DNA from 3 places in the Photobacterium swingsii genome. Region 1 is predicted to be linked to each of the others. Evidence: predicted binding sites of a transcription regulator. Region 1 holds the regulator's gene; each other region holds the start of a gene.
The links. Region 1 encodes PurR, which represses purine synthesis genes. Its sites were predicted from a motif close to TNANGNAAACGTTTNCNTNA; they were not measured.

Region 1 (4,269 bases):
TAAAAGTTAACTGATGCTTTTGTGAACAGTATTTGTGAGTAGAGTCAATCTTTGACGTAATCCTGACATTGGGTGGGCTAAAGCAACAAAAAACGAGGCATCAGCCTCGTTCTTATTGTAGCAAAAGTGTCGTTGTTCACCCGACTCCCTAGGGTAACAAACCTAACAATTCACCACGTCTGGTTTCACTGATTACAGACCAGTGTCTGCCGCTGATCGCGCCTTCTAAAGCCCAAAGCAACTCAATGTTGAGATTATTATCATGCGTATCGAGTAATGCTTTGTATGCGTCGATAGCGCCGACCTCAACAAGCTTCTCGACAGTATCAATACCCACTTTTTTTAGCATGCGCTCATTGGCTAATCGTAAATTTGGCAAATCTTTAATGCGAGATGGGCCAATTTTGCTTTTTGTTTCTTTGTCGTTCTTCGCACCTTCTAGTGAGCCTTGTGCGTATTCAATAATCATTTCTGGTGTATTCCACCAGATATCAGGAATAGCAAAATGTTTAGTTACTACGGGAAAACCGCGTTTCTCGTAAACATAAGGTGATAGATTGGCTTCTTTAAATACTTCAATGTTTTTTGCATTAGCGCGGAGGTGTAATTTGTTTTTTACCACCAGAGCAAACATTGTTTCGCCTGCAAAAATGCCAAAACCGCCAAACATTGATCGTGATTTAACACTGCCAAAACAATCGAATAATTTTAGGGTGTCTTTAAGTATTGGTTTATCCATGCGACTTCTCGGTGAAATAAATCTTGGGAGTCACCTAACATATAAGCGAGGAGTTTAGGTTAGCAAAGCACACTTAATGTATGTCAAAAGCATGTCAAACCCAAAAGCAGGTTTTGCGTTAAATCCATCGGTAACCCCGCTACCTTGAAAGTGTTAATGTTTATCGAATAACACTCTGTTAGGCCGGAAGCTTTGCGTCCCACTTTTTCAAATGGTTTGCCCTGTTCGTGACGTAATAAGCATATCGTAAATAGCAGAAAAGCGTTTACCCTGGGCTGGGTGAAATGTGATATTGCTTCAATTATTACTGTTCTGTGGAGAGAGAATATTCAGGAATGAAATGAATATCTTAGCAAATGAAAGATATTTATTTGAAATTCAAAAGTAATATTATTGTTACATATTAAATATTTATGTAAAAAAGGAAGATTTAACCGCATGTTAACGCAAAAAAAAGCCGACGGTTAGATACCGTCGGCTATTCAATTTTTATGCGTAAAGCGAATAATTAATTCAGTTTATGAACGGATTTACGCACTACTAATTCAGGCGACATTTCGAAAATGCGGTTTTCGTGTTTTTTGTCTTTCACACGCTCCATTAAGATTTCAATCGCAGTTTTGCCTAAACGGCGTTTAGGCTGGTGGATTGTTGTTAATGGAGGCGAGAAGAAAGGCGCGAGTTCGATATTATCGTAACCAATAATCGAGATATCTTCAGGAACACGAATTCCATGTTGAACAAAAGTACTGATCATCGCCATTGCCATAATGTCATTAAAACAGAATATAGCAGTCGGACGTTCTTTCATTGCGATGAACTGTTCTGCGGCTTTAACGGCCGTTTCACATTCGAAGTCACCTTCGATGACCCAATCTTCATTCACTGATAGATTTGCTTCGTCCATGGCCTTTTGGAAGCCTTTTAGACGCTCACGACAGGTTGACTTCTCATTGTGTCCAGATAGGCAACCGATTTTGGTATGGCCATTCTCAATAAAGTGTTTGATAGCAACATAGCCACCAATTGCTGCGTTATCTTGGATTTTATCCGTGTGTGGGCTTTCTGGACCCCAGTCCATCACTACCATAGGTAGATCGTTTTGACGCTCTAGCAAATCTAACAGACGTTGATCGAGGTCTGAACACATCACCATTAAGCCATCAACGCGCTTTTCTGCTAGCATGCGTAGGTAATCGCGCTGCTTAGAAAGGTTACCTTCTGTGTTACACAGAATGAGGGTATAGCCTTCTTTGTAGCAGTATTCTTCAACACCATGTACAACTTCGGCGAAGAAGGGGTTGGTTGATTTAGTCACCAACATACCAATAGTGCGCGTAGTGTTACATTTCAGGCTGCGAGCAACAGCACTTGGGGCGTAGTTAAGTTCATCAACAGCCGTTAACACTTTCTTTTGCGTTGCTTCTGCGACGAAGCGTGTTTTATTTATCACGTGAGAGACTGTTGTTGTTGAAACACCAGCCATACGTGCAACATCTTTAATCGTTGCCATATTTATTCTTCTAATAATTGGAATAAAGAGGATCTTTCTAAGCCAAGCACTGTGCTTACTCTTGCATATTGAGTGCTACGTGCTGCTTGAGACCTTGTATAAACGTTAAAAGCCGCTTCTCAGATGAGCGGCTTTTATGGATTCGGTAGCGTTACATTGTTAATCGCTTGCGTTCACATTTTACTGAGTGTAGCGCACAGTGCAACGTTTCTGTCTCTCAAGATGGCAATACTTGATAAACATCAACATAAACAATGTAAACTGAGTAAAATTTGATGCATCAGTATGCATTTATGTGTGCATTATAGAGATTACATAACCAGACGCTATAGAATTATCGGGTGTTGTAAGCTTGGATGCTCAGTGATGGTTACTGGCCAACCGTAAACACGTTCAATATTTTTAGGCTCAAGTGCCTGCCAAGCATCACCATCAGCTTGTATTTTTCCCTCGTTCACTATCACCAAACGGTCGGCATATTGTGCCGCAAGATTAAGATCATGCAAAACAATGATAACGGCAGCCCCTTCTTTTGCCATGCTTTGCGCAAGCTGCAATGTTTTATGTTGATGCGCTAAATCGAGTGCTGACGTTGGTTCATCGAGCATCAAAATTGCATTTTCCTTGGCTTCGCTAAGCTGGGTAAGTACGCGAGCAAAATGGACCCGTTGCTTCTCGCCACCAGATAGCGAGGGATATAGACGGTTTGATAGGGCCGTCACCTCTGTCTTTTCCATCATACTGGCCGCTGTTTTGCTGGCCTGTGCGCGAGTGAGATCCAGCGGTAAAGCGCCTAATTCAGCCACTTCTTGGGCAGTAAAAGCAAAACTTAAACTACTGTGCTGTGGTAAAACAGCTAAATACTTCGCCAATTCTTTCGCTGACCACTGAGCATGGGTTTTCCCCTGAATGCTAATGTCACCACCTGCATCTAATTCACCACAAAGCACTTTTAGTAACGTACTCTTCCCAGCGCCATTTGGACCAAGTAACGCCGTGACTTCACCATGTTTGATTTCTATATCAAAGTTATCAAGTAAGGTCTTGCCGCCTAGGCCTAAATGCAATCCTTTTGCTGCAATTGCGATCTTATCCTGGGATTGAAATCGAGAAGATGAAAAACCAGCCATCATGACAGGCGTCCTTTTTGTTTAACCAATAACATAATGAAGAATGGCGCACCTAAAATAGCGGTAATGATGCCGACAGGCAGTTCGGCAGGGGCGGCTATAACGCGGGCAATCATATCTGCAACTAATAAAATCAAAGCACCCAATAACGCCGATAGAGGTAGCAATGTTTTATGGTTAGGGCCTGAAAGCATGCGGCCTAAGTGTGGAATGATTAGGCCGACAAATCCAATAACACCAGTGAGGGATACGCAGACACCAACACCTGCAGCACAGAGCAAAATTAAGCTACGCTTGAGCGCCTGCACATTAACACCCATGTGTTTGGCCTCTGCTTCACCAAGTAAAAAGGCATTTAAGGCATTTGCTTGACGATCGAAGACCCACATTAGAATGCCTAAGGTTGTAAAGGCTAAGGCAATGCCTGGCCATGTTGCACCAGCTAATGAGCCCATGGTCCATAACGATAGGTCGCGTAATGCTTGATCATCTGCAAAGTAATTCATTAGGCCTAAAGCGGCGCCTGATAAGGCTCCGATAGCTACACCGGCTAGCAGCATGATGGTCACGGATGTGCCATTTTTGTCTGTGCCAAGTGTATAAACCAGCCAAGTACTTACTGCGCCCCCAAGAAATGCCATGATAGGCACAGTGCCTAACGTGAGCAGAATAGGGAATGAAGCGGCCCATGAGCCGAACAGTACAATAGCAAGTGCCGCGCCTAAGCTTGCACCACCAGACACCCCGATGATGCCAGGGTCTGCGAGCGGGTTACGAAATAAGCCCTGCATAACGGCGCCACATAACGCGAGAATAGCGCCTATTGCTATACACAATAGGGTTCTTGGAAGCCTAATCTGGTGAATAACGATCTGAATATGTGCGGG
Region 2 (4,269 bases), 710 kb from region 1:
CTTGAGGTTTCTTTGGATGTCTGACGAGGTGCAAACAACTTTTCGGATAAATTCGACTTTGATGGTTCAGACACGGTGTTCTCCATAGCAACAACGATAATAACGATAAAAAACGGGGCGCTTGTTGTGAACACAAGTCCTTAAAAGCAGTCATTACCGAGAAATAGTACCTGAGGGATAATATATACCGACTACGCCAAGTATAACACTCATCACTGCTGGCTTTTACGGGTATTCTTGATGGAGAGCAAACCACAAACTCCAGATAAAAAAAGAGACGCCGTGGCGTCTCTCTCAAATCGGTCTTTGTAGCTATAGCGGATTATTTCTTTGAGATCGGCTCAACGAAAGTTACAGCCATATCCCATGGTTGTTCGATCCATGTATCTTGAGCAATATCAACCACGTAGTCATCAATAAGGTGCTTACCAGCAGGCTTAGCACAAACTGTAACAAACTTCGCTTTTGGGTACATAGAGCGGATCATTTCAGCAGTGCCGCCAGTATCCACAAGGTCATCGATCACGATGAAACCTTCACCGTCGCCGTCTGCTTGTTTTAGTACTTTCATTTCACGCTGGTGATCGTGGTCATAGCTTGAGATACATACGGTATCAACGTGACGAATGTTAAGCTCACGCGCTAGGATTGCCGCAGGAACCAAACCACCACGGCTAACTGCAATAATACCTTTCCACTGATCAGCTGGTAGCAATTTTTCTGCTAGCTGACGTGTGTACATTTGCATGTTGTCCCATGTAATGACGAACTTATTACTCATATCCGATGAACCTCTAATCAGCGAAACTTTTCACTGTTAACCTGTGTTATAGAAAAATAATTTTAGCAAGAAATAGCGTGGCAATAACCCAAACGCTTGCATTTACTTCGCGCCCTTTACCACTCATCAATTTTACAACTGCGTAAGTGATGAAGCCAAGGCCAATACCTTCTGCAATAGAGTAAGTCAGTGGCATTAATAAACACACCACAACAACTGGCGCAGCTTCTGTTAAATCGCGCCAATCAACACTTACTAAGCCAGACATCATTAGAATGGCAACATAAAATAGTGCACCTGCCGTTGCATAGGCTGGCACCATACCCGCCAATGGGGCAAAAAACAATGCGCAGAAGAATAATACACCAACCGTCACAGCAGTAAGACCGGTTCGACCGCCAACTGCCACACCCGACACACTTTCAACAAATGACGTAGTATTTGATGTACCTAATAATGCACCAACAGAAGTTGCTGTACTATCCGCCAATAGTGCGCGGTTAAGACGCGGCAGTTTGCCATCTTCACCAATTAAATTTGCTTTCGTTGCAACGCCAACTAGTGTGCCTGCTGTATCAAACAGGTCAACAAAGAGGAAAGCGAAGACAATTGAAATCAAGCCCACTTCCATTGCACCTGAAAAATCAAGTTGCAAGAAAGTCGGTGCAATACTTGGTGGCATTGACACCACCCCACCATAAGTCACATCACCAAACAAAATACCCAGCAATGTTACCGCAAGAATCGCCATCAGTACTGCGGCTTTATAACCACGATGCACCAAGGCAATCGTTAAGAAAAAACCTAATGCTGCTAATGCCGCTGGTAAACTAGTTAAGTCACCCACATGCACCAAGGTCGCAGGGTTACCCACCACAATGCCTGAATTCTGCAGTGCGATAAACGCAAGGAATAAACCAATACCTGCTGAGATACCTGTACGCAATGATAATGGAATCGCGTTAATGATCCATTCACGCACTTTTAGCACGCTCAATACGATAAAACATAGACCCGACAGGAATACCGCTGCAAGCGCGACCTGCCATGTATGCCCCATGCCTAATACAACACTATAAGTAAAGAAGGCGTTAAGGCCCATACCAGGTGCTTGAGCGACTGGGTAGTTAGCAACAAAGCCCATAATGAAACAACCAATCATTGCCGCTAAACAAGTCGCAACAAAAACAGCACCGTGATCCATACCAGTTTGCGATAACATCGTTGGGTTAACAAAGATGATATACGCCATAGTCAGGAAGGTCGTTAAACCAGCTAACATTTCAGTGCGAACGTCAGTACCGTGTTCTTTTAGTTTAAATAGTTTCTCAAGCATTGCTCTCGATTCCTTGGAGATTTACGCAGCAGTTATAAAGGTAAATTCATCAACAAGCGTTGGCATAAACGTTAGGTAAACGATTAGGTAAACGTTTGCTATTTCGGGTTTAGGGGCGCAATTATATGCCGCTACCCTATGAAGATCCAGTAATGAGATGCAGAATGCTGTAATTTATCGCCAAGTGAACAAAAAACTCACCAAACAATTAGAGCTAATAATTTTACTGTTTAAAATCATAAACTTAATAACATTAATGTTGTGCGTTAATTAATCACTTTGAAAATTATCTACTTCTCATTAACAAATATTTCATCAAGATCAGTCATTAATATGGGCCTTTATGAATAATGTAATCGAATACAATATACAAACGCCAATCAATTCCAGCTGATATATACGAGATTGGTTTTATAATGAGGAGCAATACCACAGAAAGCTTGGAAGATAAAAAAACGCCACCCCAAAGTGGGGTGGCGATAGAATGTTGCAAATAACGCCATAACGCTATTTTAAATTCTTAAATAAGGGGGGGGGTGAACAATACTGTTCGAAGAAAATAGTGTTCATCACTCACTATTTTCTGAAAATTAGTAACCGAAGTAGCTCGGGTATTGGAAGTTCGCAGTGTAAACAGAGCGGTTATTCCAATATGTTGCAATAGAGTCAAAAACTTTCATTTTAAATCACCTTTTCATAAGTTATCCAAACACATGCACAGTTAGCATGGCTCAATTCCCTGGAGCAATAACCGTCACTGGTACACTTAATCTCGGTTCCTTGGAGGCGATATCTCGGGTTCATCCTGAACAGTTAGTGTGTCGTTGTCGTCTCTTCAAGAGATGCAGAAACTATAACCAAATCGTAATTTACTTACAAGCATTTTCTTTAACTGGATCACACTTTTTCTCTTTGATTTGGTTTTAACTGCTATAAATGTAATTTAATTACCAAACATAGATAAGCAACAAGCTTAGTAATCACTATTTGGAATATAAGCCACCAAATAACGTTTTTTATATCAATAGAGCATTCATAAAAGGTATATTGTGCTCCATCTAGTGTAATGGTCTAAAAATGACGTAGGTTGCAGCATTACCTCTTTAATAGCTGACTCTAAAGCTCCTCTTCGCTTTGTAACGTGCCCTACCTCTTATCCTGACTTTACTAGGGGTATATTTCCCTGTTCCCCCTACATCCACAGTGGTATCCTTGAATGCACTTGGGTAGTAAGTTGTGCTACAAAAGACGGCTTATTAATAGATATTCATCTAGTGAATTCAGTGACAACCTTATAGATCGACTAGCTCGTTAAGATGTCACTACTGATATTCAAAGGGAGACTCCTGTGTCTGAAATCAGCCAACTGTCACCACAACCTGTGTGGCAATTCTTCGATCAAATCTGTTCTATTCCTCACCCATCAAAGCATGAAGAGCAACTTGCTCAACACATCATCCAATTCGCACAAGGCGAAGGCCTTGAAGTTCGCCGTGATGATGTAGGCAACGTATTCATCAAGAAGCCTGCAACAGCTGGTATGGAAGATCGTAAAGGCGTTGTGCTTCAAGCTCACATCGATATGGTTCCACAAAAGAACGAAGATACTGATCACGATTTCTTACAAGACCCTATCCAGCCATTCATTGATGGCAAATGGGTTACAGCAAAAGGCACAACACTAGGCGCCGACAACGGTATGGGCATGGCTGCATGTCTTGCTGTATTAGCTTCAAAAGATGTTGAACACGGCCCATTGGAAGTTCTGCTTACGATTGATGAAGAAGCAGGCATGACAGGTGCATTTGGTCTGAAAGAAGGTTGGTTAGAAGGCGATATCCTACTAAATACCGATTCAGAGCAAGAAGGCGAAGTGTACATGGGTTGTGCCGGCGGTGTTGACGGCTCTATCACTGTCGACATTACACGTGAAGACGCCCCTGCCGATCATCAAGCTGTGAAGCTGGTTCTTAAAGGCCTTAAAGGCGGCCACTCTGGTTGTGATATTCACACTGGCCGTGGTAACGCAAATAAATTACTGGGTCGCTTCCTATTCTCTCACGCTGAAGAACTAGGCCTTCGCCTTGCTTCTTTCACGGGCGGTAGCCTTCGCAACGCCATTCCTCGTGAAGCAAATGCAGTTGTTACTGTA
Region 3 (4,269 bases), 1.4 Mb from region 1:
TTAATGAACAAGGGCTGCAAACGCAGCCCCCTCTTGATGGTGATCCTTGGGTTAGCCAACAAGACCTACAGACATGTTGTGGGTTGGCATTAGGTAGCCCAGTGCGTTTCGGTAATATGGCAGCACCGCTCAAACACTTTATTGATTCCACCAGCGCCCAATGGCTATCAGGTACCCTAATAGGGAAACCTGCGAGTCTCTTTACGTCATCATCGTCAATGCATGGCGGTCAAGAGACCACCTTGCAATCCATGATGTTGCCATTACTTCATCACGGCATGCTCGTCCTTGGTATTCCGTATTCGGAACCGCAACTGCACACCACAGAGCATGGTGGTACACCCTATGGCGCTTCTCACTTGAACCTGGGGGCTGGATTACATCAAGATGAAATGTCATTGGCACAAGCGTTAGGCAAACGTCTGGCACAAACGGCGAAGAAACTCGCGGAATAAGTACGTGGTGAGCTCAGTCAATATACCGACTTCACAAGCGACTTTAGCAACAAAACGGATCATCGAGATTAACAAGGAAGGTGTTCATGATCGCAATGCAACCCTTAACTCAAAACCTACGTTACTTTGCGCTAACCAGCAACCTGAGCTTATTGCTATGGGTGGCGCTATGGCAAGGTGTCATTTCGCCACACCCTCATCTTAATAACATCGTTATTATGATTATGTGGGTATTCCCGCTGCTATTGCCATTAAAGGGAATACTAGAAGCGAAACCTTATACCCATGCATGGGCAAATTTCATTTTGATGTTTTATTTTCTGCATGCACTGACCATTCTATGGGTGGAACCTGCAGAGCGCTGGCTCGCCGCCGTTGAGCTTGTGATTACATCTTGTGCCTTTGTTGGCAATATCATTTTTGCTCGCCAACGCGGCCGAGAGCTAGGCACAAAACTGCCGCGCCTGTCGCAAGTTGAAAAAGAAGAGCGAGCAAGGCATCAAGACAAGTAACATCTACATCCACACAAAATAAAACGGCTGCATCATAAATGCAGCCGTTTCTTTTAAAGGTTCTCTAATTCAATACACGTGCAGCACTAATGATTATGGCTGCCAATAAAACTGATTGTCTGCCGATACGCTTGATGGCACCACCTCAGAGCGTGTTGGCAGAGCGATATCGCTTTGCGCAGGTATGACCGCTGCTGGCGAATTTGTACCATCACCCACAATCACAGTATTGGTAGTGACATCTTCATTTGAACGCGTCACATCTAGATTGTCGCTGCTTCCACTTGCATCCATATCATTACCAGCCAAAGCCTGACCTGTGTAACTCCCCTCAGAAACCTGACTAATACGACGATCTAACAAAAGTTCGCGTTTGAAGGCCTCTTCTGTTGTCAGTAAGTTCACACCAAATAACACCTGATCAGCATGTAGACGCTGTACATCCACCGACGCAACAGAGCTCAAGCTTGTTAGCATACGTTCAAGCGTGAAAAAGTCTTCTGTTGTCTGAATGTTAGCAACACTAATGCTAAATAAACCTCGGCTTTCTCCGCCAAGCTGCACTGCGTATTTTGCCGCGAGTTGATCCGCAATTTGATTAACCATATCACGAGTAGCAGCGACTAACTCTCCGCTTACCTGGCCTTCCTTTGGCACCACTTGTGATGCAACTAAACGATCGGCCGACTGCTCAAAAAGCTGCCAAGATAATGAAACATTACTACCATCTTCACGAGCACGAACAATCAAAATGGCTTCAGGGTTATAACGCAAACTTGCATTGGCAACAGGTTCTACGAAACCACCCCATAAATCAGGCACGCTCACTGCGGTAATATCTTCAAAATCACCAATAGGCATTAAGATAGGCACACCACGTTGATTCGCCGCAGCATTCATTTCTGTTTGCAGCGGGTTGCTCGATTGATCCCACACAATTTCACGTTCACGGTTATTTTCTTTCACTAACCACACCAACACAGCTGGGCGCTGATCGCTCCATAACGTTGCGTTAGCTTGAGTTAATAAATTATGAACTTGCACGCGATCGAACGTCATGTCTAAAGTCTGCTGACCATTCAGTGAGCCAACACCGAATTGGCTGATGTATTGGCTAGAATTCGTTAGTGCCTTACGAATGACCTCATTGTCGACGACTTTACTTTGACCAGACACCTTCACCAGCACCTGCTCTAAGCCTTGCTGACGAGCGGTTTGTTCCGATTGCTTATCAGTGTCAGGAAGTACAACCTGAGCCTGATACAAGTTATTCACTGTGGCAGCATTCAAAGGCAACGCCAATAACGCCAACATAAAAAAAGCAAAACGCAGCATAGAAAACTCATTCATCATCTAGATATGTTCCGATCATAAGGTGATTTGCCTATCAGCAGCAACCTCTTAGCCCCGATATCGTGACAGATTTTAGTCAATCTTCATGTTTTTATACCTTTACGTCTTAATAACAGGCTTCTATAGGAAAAAAGTACGCTATCACCACAAAACCAAAGTGAAATATTGCATCGCTTACAGGAATTAGTGATACCTCGTACAAAAGGGATTAATCCACATCAGTGATAGAAAAAACTCTATTTCAAAGCATAGGTAATCGTTTGCTGCTGTGATAGGATTGCGCGATTTTATTTTTAGAAAACCAAATTTAGACAAGGTGGGTGAAAAAATGATGCAGGTACTCCAAGGCGCACAAATGTTATTTGTCGCATTCGGTGCATTAGTGCTGGTTCCGTTACTGACTGGCCTCGACCCCAATGTCGCCCTATTTGGTGCGGGTATAGGTACCCTTCTTTTCCAAGTGATCACCAAACGCTCTGTTCCTATCTTCCTCGCTTCATCTTTCGCTTTTATTGCTCCTATTATGTACGGCATCCAAACTTGGGGTGTGGCTAGCACCATGGGTGGCCTTATGATGGCGGGTATCGTATACGTCTTGATGGGCGCGGTGATTAAGGTACGCGGTGTAGGTATCATCCATAAATTGCTACCTCCTGTTGTCGTTGGCCCTGTGATCATGGTGATAGGTTTAGGCCTAGCACCTGCTGCAGTCAACATGGCGGTGGGTAAAAGTGGAGACGGCGGTATTCAACTGGTAAACGGTGACGCTGCCATTTGGATTTCAGCAGCTTCTCTATTAACCACGATTGCATTCAGTGTTTTCGCAAAAGGCTTCTTTAAGCTAGTACCTATCATGGCGGGTGTCGTGGCTGGTTATTGTGTGAGCCTAGGGTTTGGTGTTGTCGACTTCACACCTGTTACACAGGCAAGTTGGTTAGCGATGCCTAACTTCACTTTCCCTGAGTTCAATATCAATGCCGTGCTATTTATGATCCCTGTTGCGATTGCACCTGCGGTAGAGCACGTCGGGGATATGCTGGCCATTTCAAACGTTACTGGTAAAGACTACCTGAAAAAGCCGGGCCTACACCGCACAATGGCAGGCGACGGAATCGCAACCATTGCAGCATCTATGTTTGGCGCGCCACCAAATACTACATACTCAGAAGTTACGGGCGCAGTAATGCTAACCAAAGCCTTTAACCCTATCATCATGACATGGGCAGCCGTAACGGCACTGGTACTGGCGTTTGTGGGTAAACTTGGCGCAGTACTACAAACTATCCCCGTTCCTGTAATGGGCGGCATCATGATTCTACTGTTTGGTTCAATTGCTACCGTCGGCTTAAACACACTGATTAAAAACCAAGTTGATCTTCATAAAGCACGTAACCTAGTGATTGTGGCCGTCACCTTAGTATTTGGTATTGGCGGTATGGCTTTTGGTATCGGCGAATTCAGCCTTCAAGGTGTAAGTTTGTGCGGTATTGTCGCTATCTTGCTTAACCTTGTGTTACCCAACGATCTCGGTGAATCACACGTTGTTGATAATGCACAAATTGATAGCATTGAAAAATAACTGCTATTAACAAGCATAAAAACGGCAACCAAGATGGTTGCCGTTTTTTATCTAAGCCAAACTAATCGCTTAAATGACAAGATCAAAAAAGCCGAACCTAAGTTCGGCTTTTCATTATTTATAAATCAATTCGGCTTATTTAGTACCGAAGATTTTATCACCTGCATCACCAAGACCTGGAACGATGTAACCTTTATCGTTTAGCTTCTCATCGATTGCAGCGGTGTAAAGTTCAACATCAGGGTGCGCTTTTTCTAGTGCAGCAATACCTTCAGGCGCAGCAACAAGTACTAGTACTTTGAATGATTTACAGCCTTTCTCTTTAAGAAGATCCAGTGTTGCAATCATAGAACCGCCAGTTGCCAGCATA

Region 2: a site for PurR is predicted at 2,201-2,220, ahead of OCU77_RS13100 (NCS2 family permease). Genes of this name have one in related genera too.
Region 3: a site for PurR is predicted at 2,569-2,588, ahead of OCU77_RS03655 (uracil-xanthine permease family protein). Genes of this name have one in related genera too.

What each region holds. Positions count from the first base shown of each region.
Region 1 covers NZ_AP024852.1:2,179,740-2,184,008, reverse strand. The annotation lists gene OCU77_RS10145 (TfoX/Sxy family DNA transformation protein) at 149-739, opposite strand; cyclic di-GMP riboswitch class I at 866-970, opposite strand; gene purR (HTH-type transcriptional repressor PurR) at 1,248-2,252, opposite strand; gene OCU77_RS10135 (heme ABC transporter ATP-binding protein) at 2,579-3,382, opposite strand; gene OCU77_RS10130 (FecCD family ABC transporter permease) at 3,382-4,269, opposite strand, start outside.
Region 2 covers NZ_AP024852.1:2,885,301-2,889,569, forward strand. The annotation lists gene frsA (esterase FrsA) at 1-74, opposite strand, end outside; gene gpt (xanthine phosphoribosyltransferase) at 323-781, opposite strand; gene OCU77_RS13100 (NCS2 family permease) at 828-2,117, opposite strand; gene OCU77_RS13105 (aminoacyl-histidine dipeptidase) at 3,466-4,269, shown strand, end outside.
Region 3 covers NZ_AP024852.1:747,377-751,645, reverse strand. The annotation lists gene wrbA (NAD(P)H:quinone oxidoreductase) at 1-455, shown strand, start outside; gene OCU77_RS03665 (DUF2069 domain-containing protein) at 542-967, shown strand; gene OCU77_RS03660 (DUF2066 domain-containing protein) at 1,061-2,320, opposite strand; gene OCU77_RS03655 (uracil-xanthine permease family protein) at 2,649-3,899, shown strand; gene upp (uracil phosphoribosyltransferase) at 4,035-4,269, opposite strand, start outside.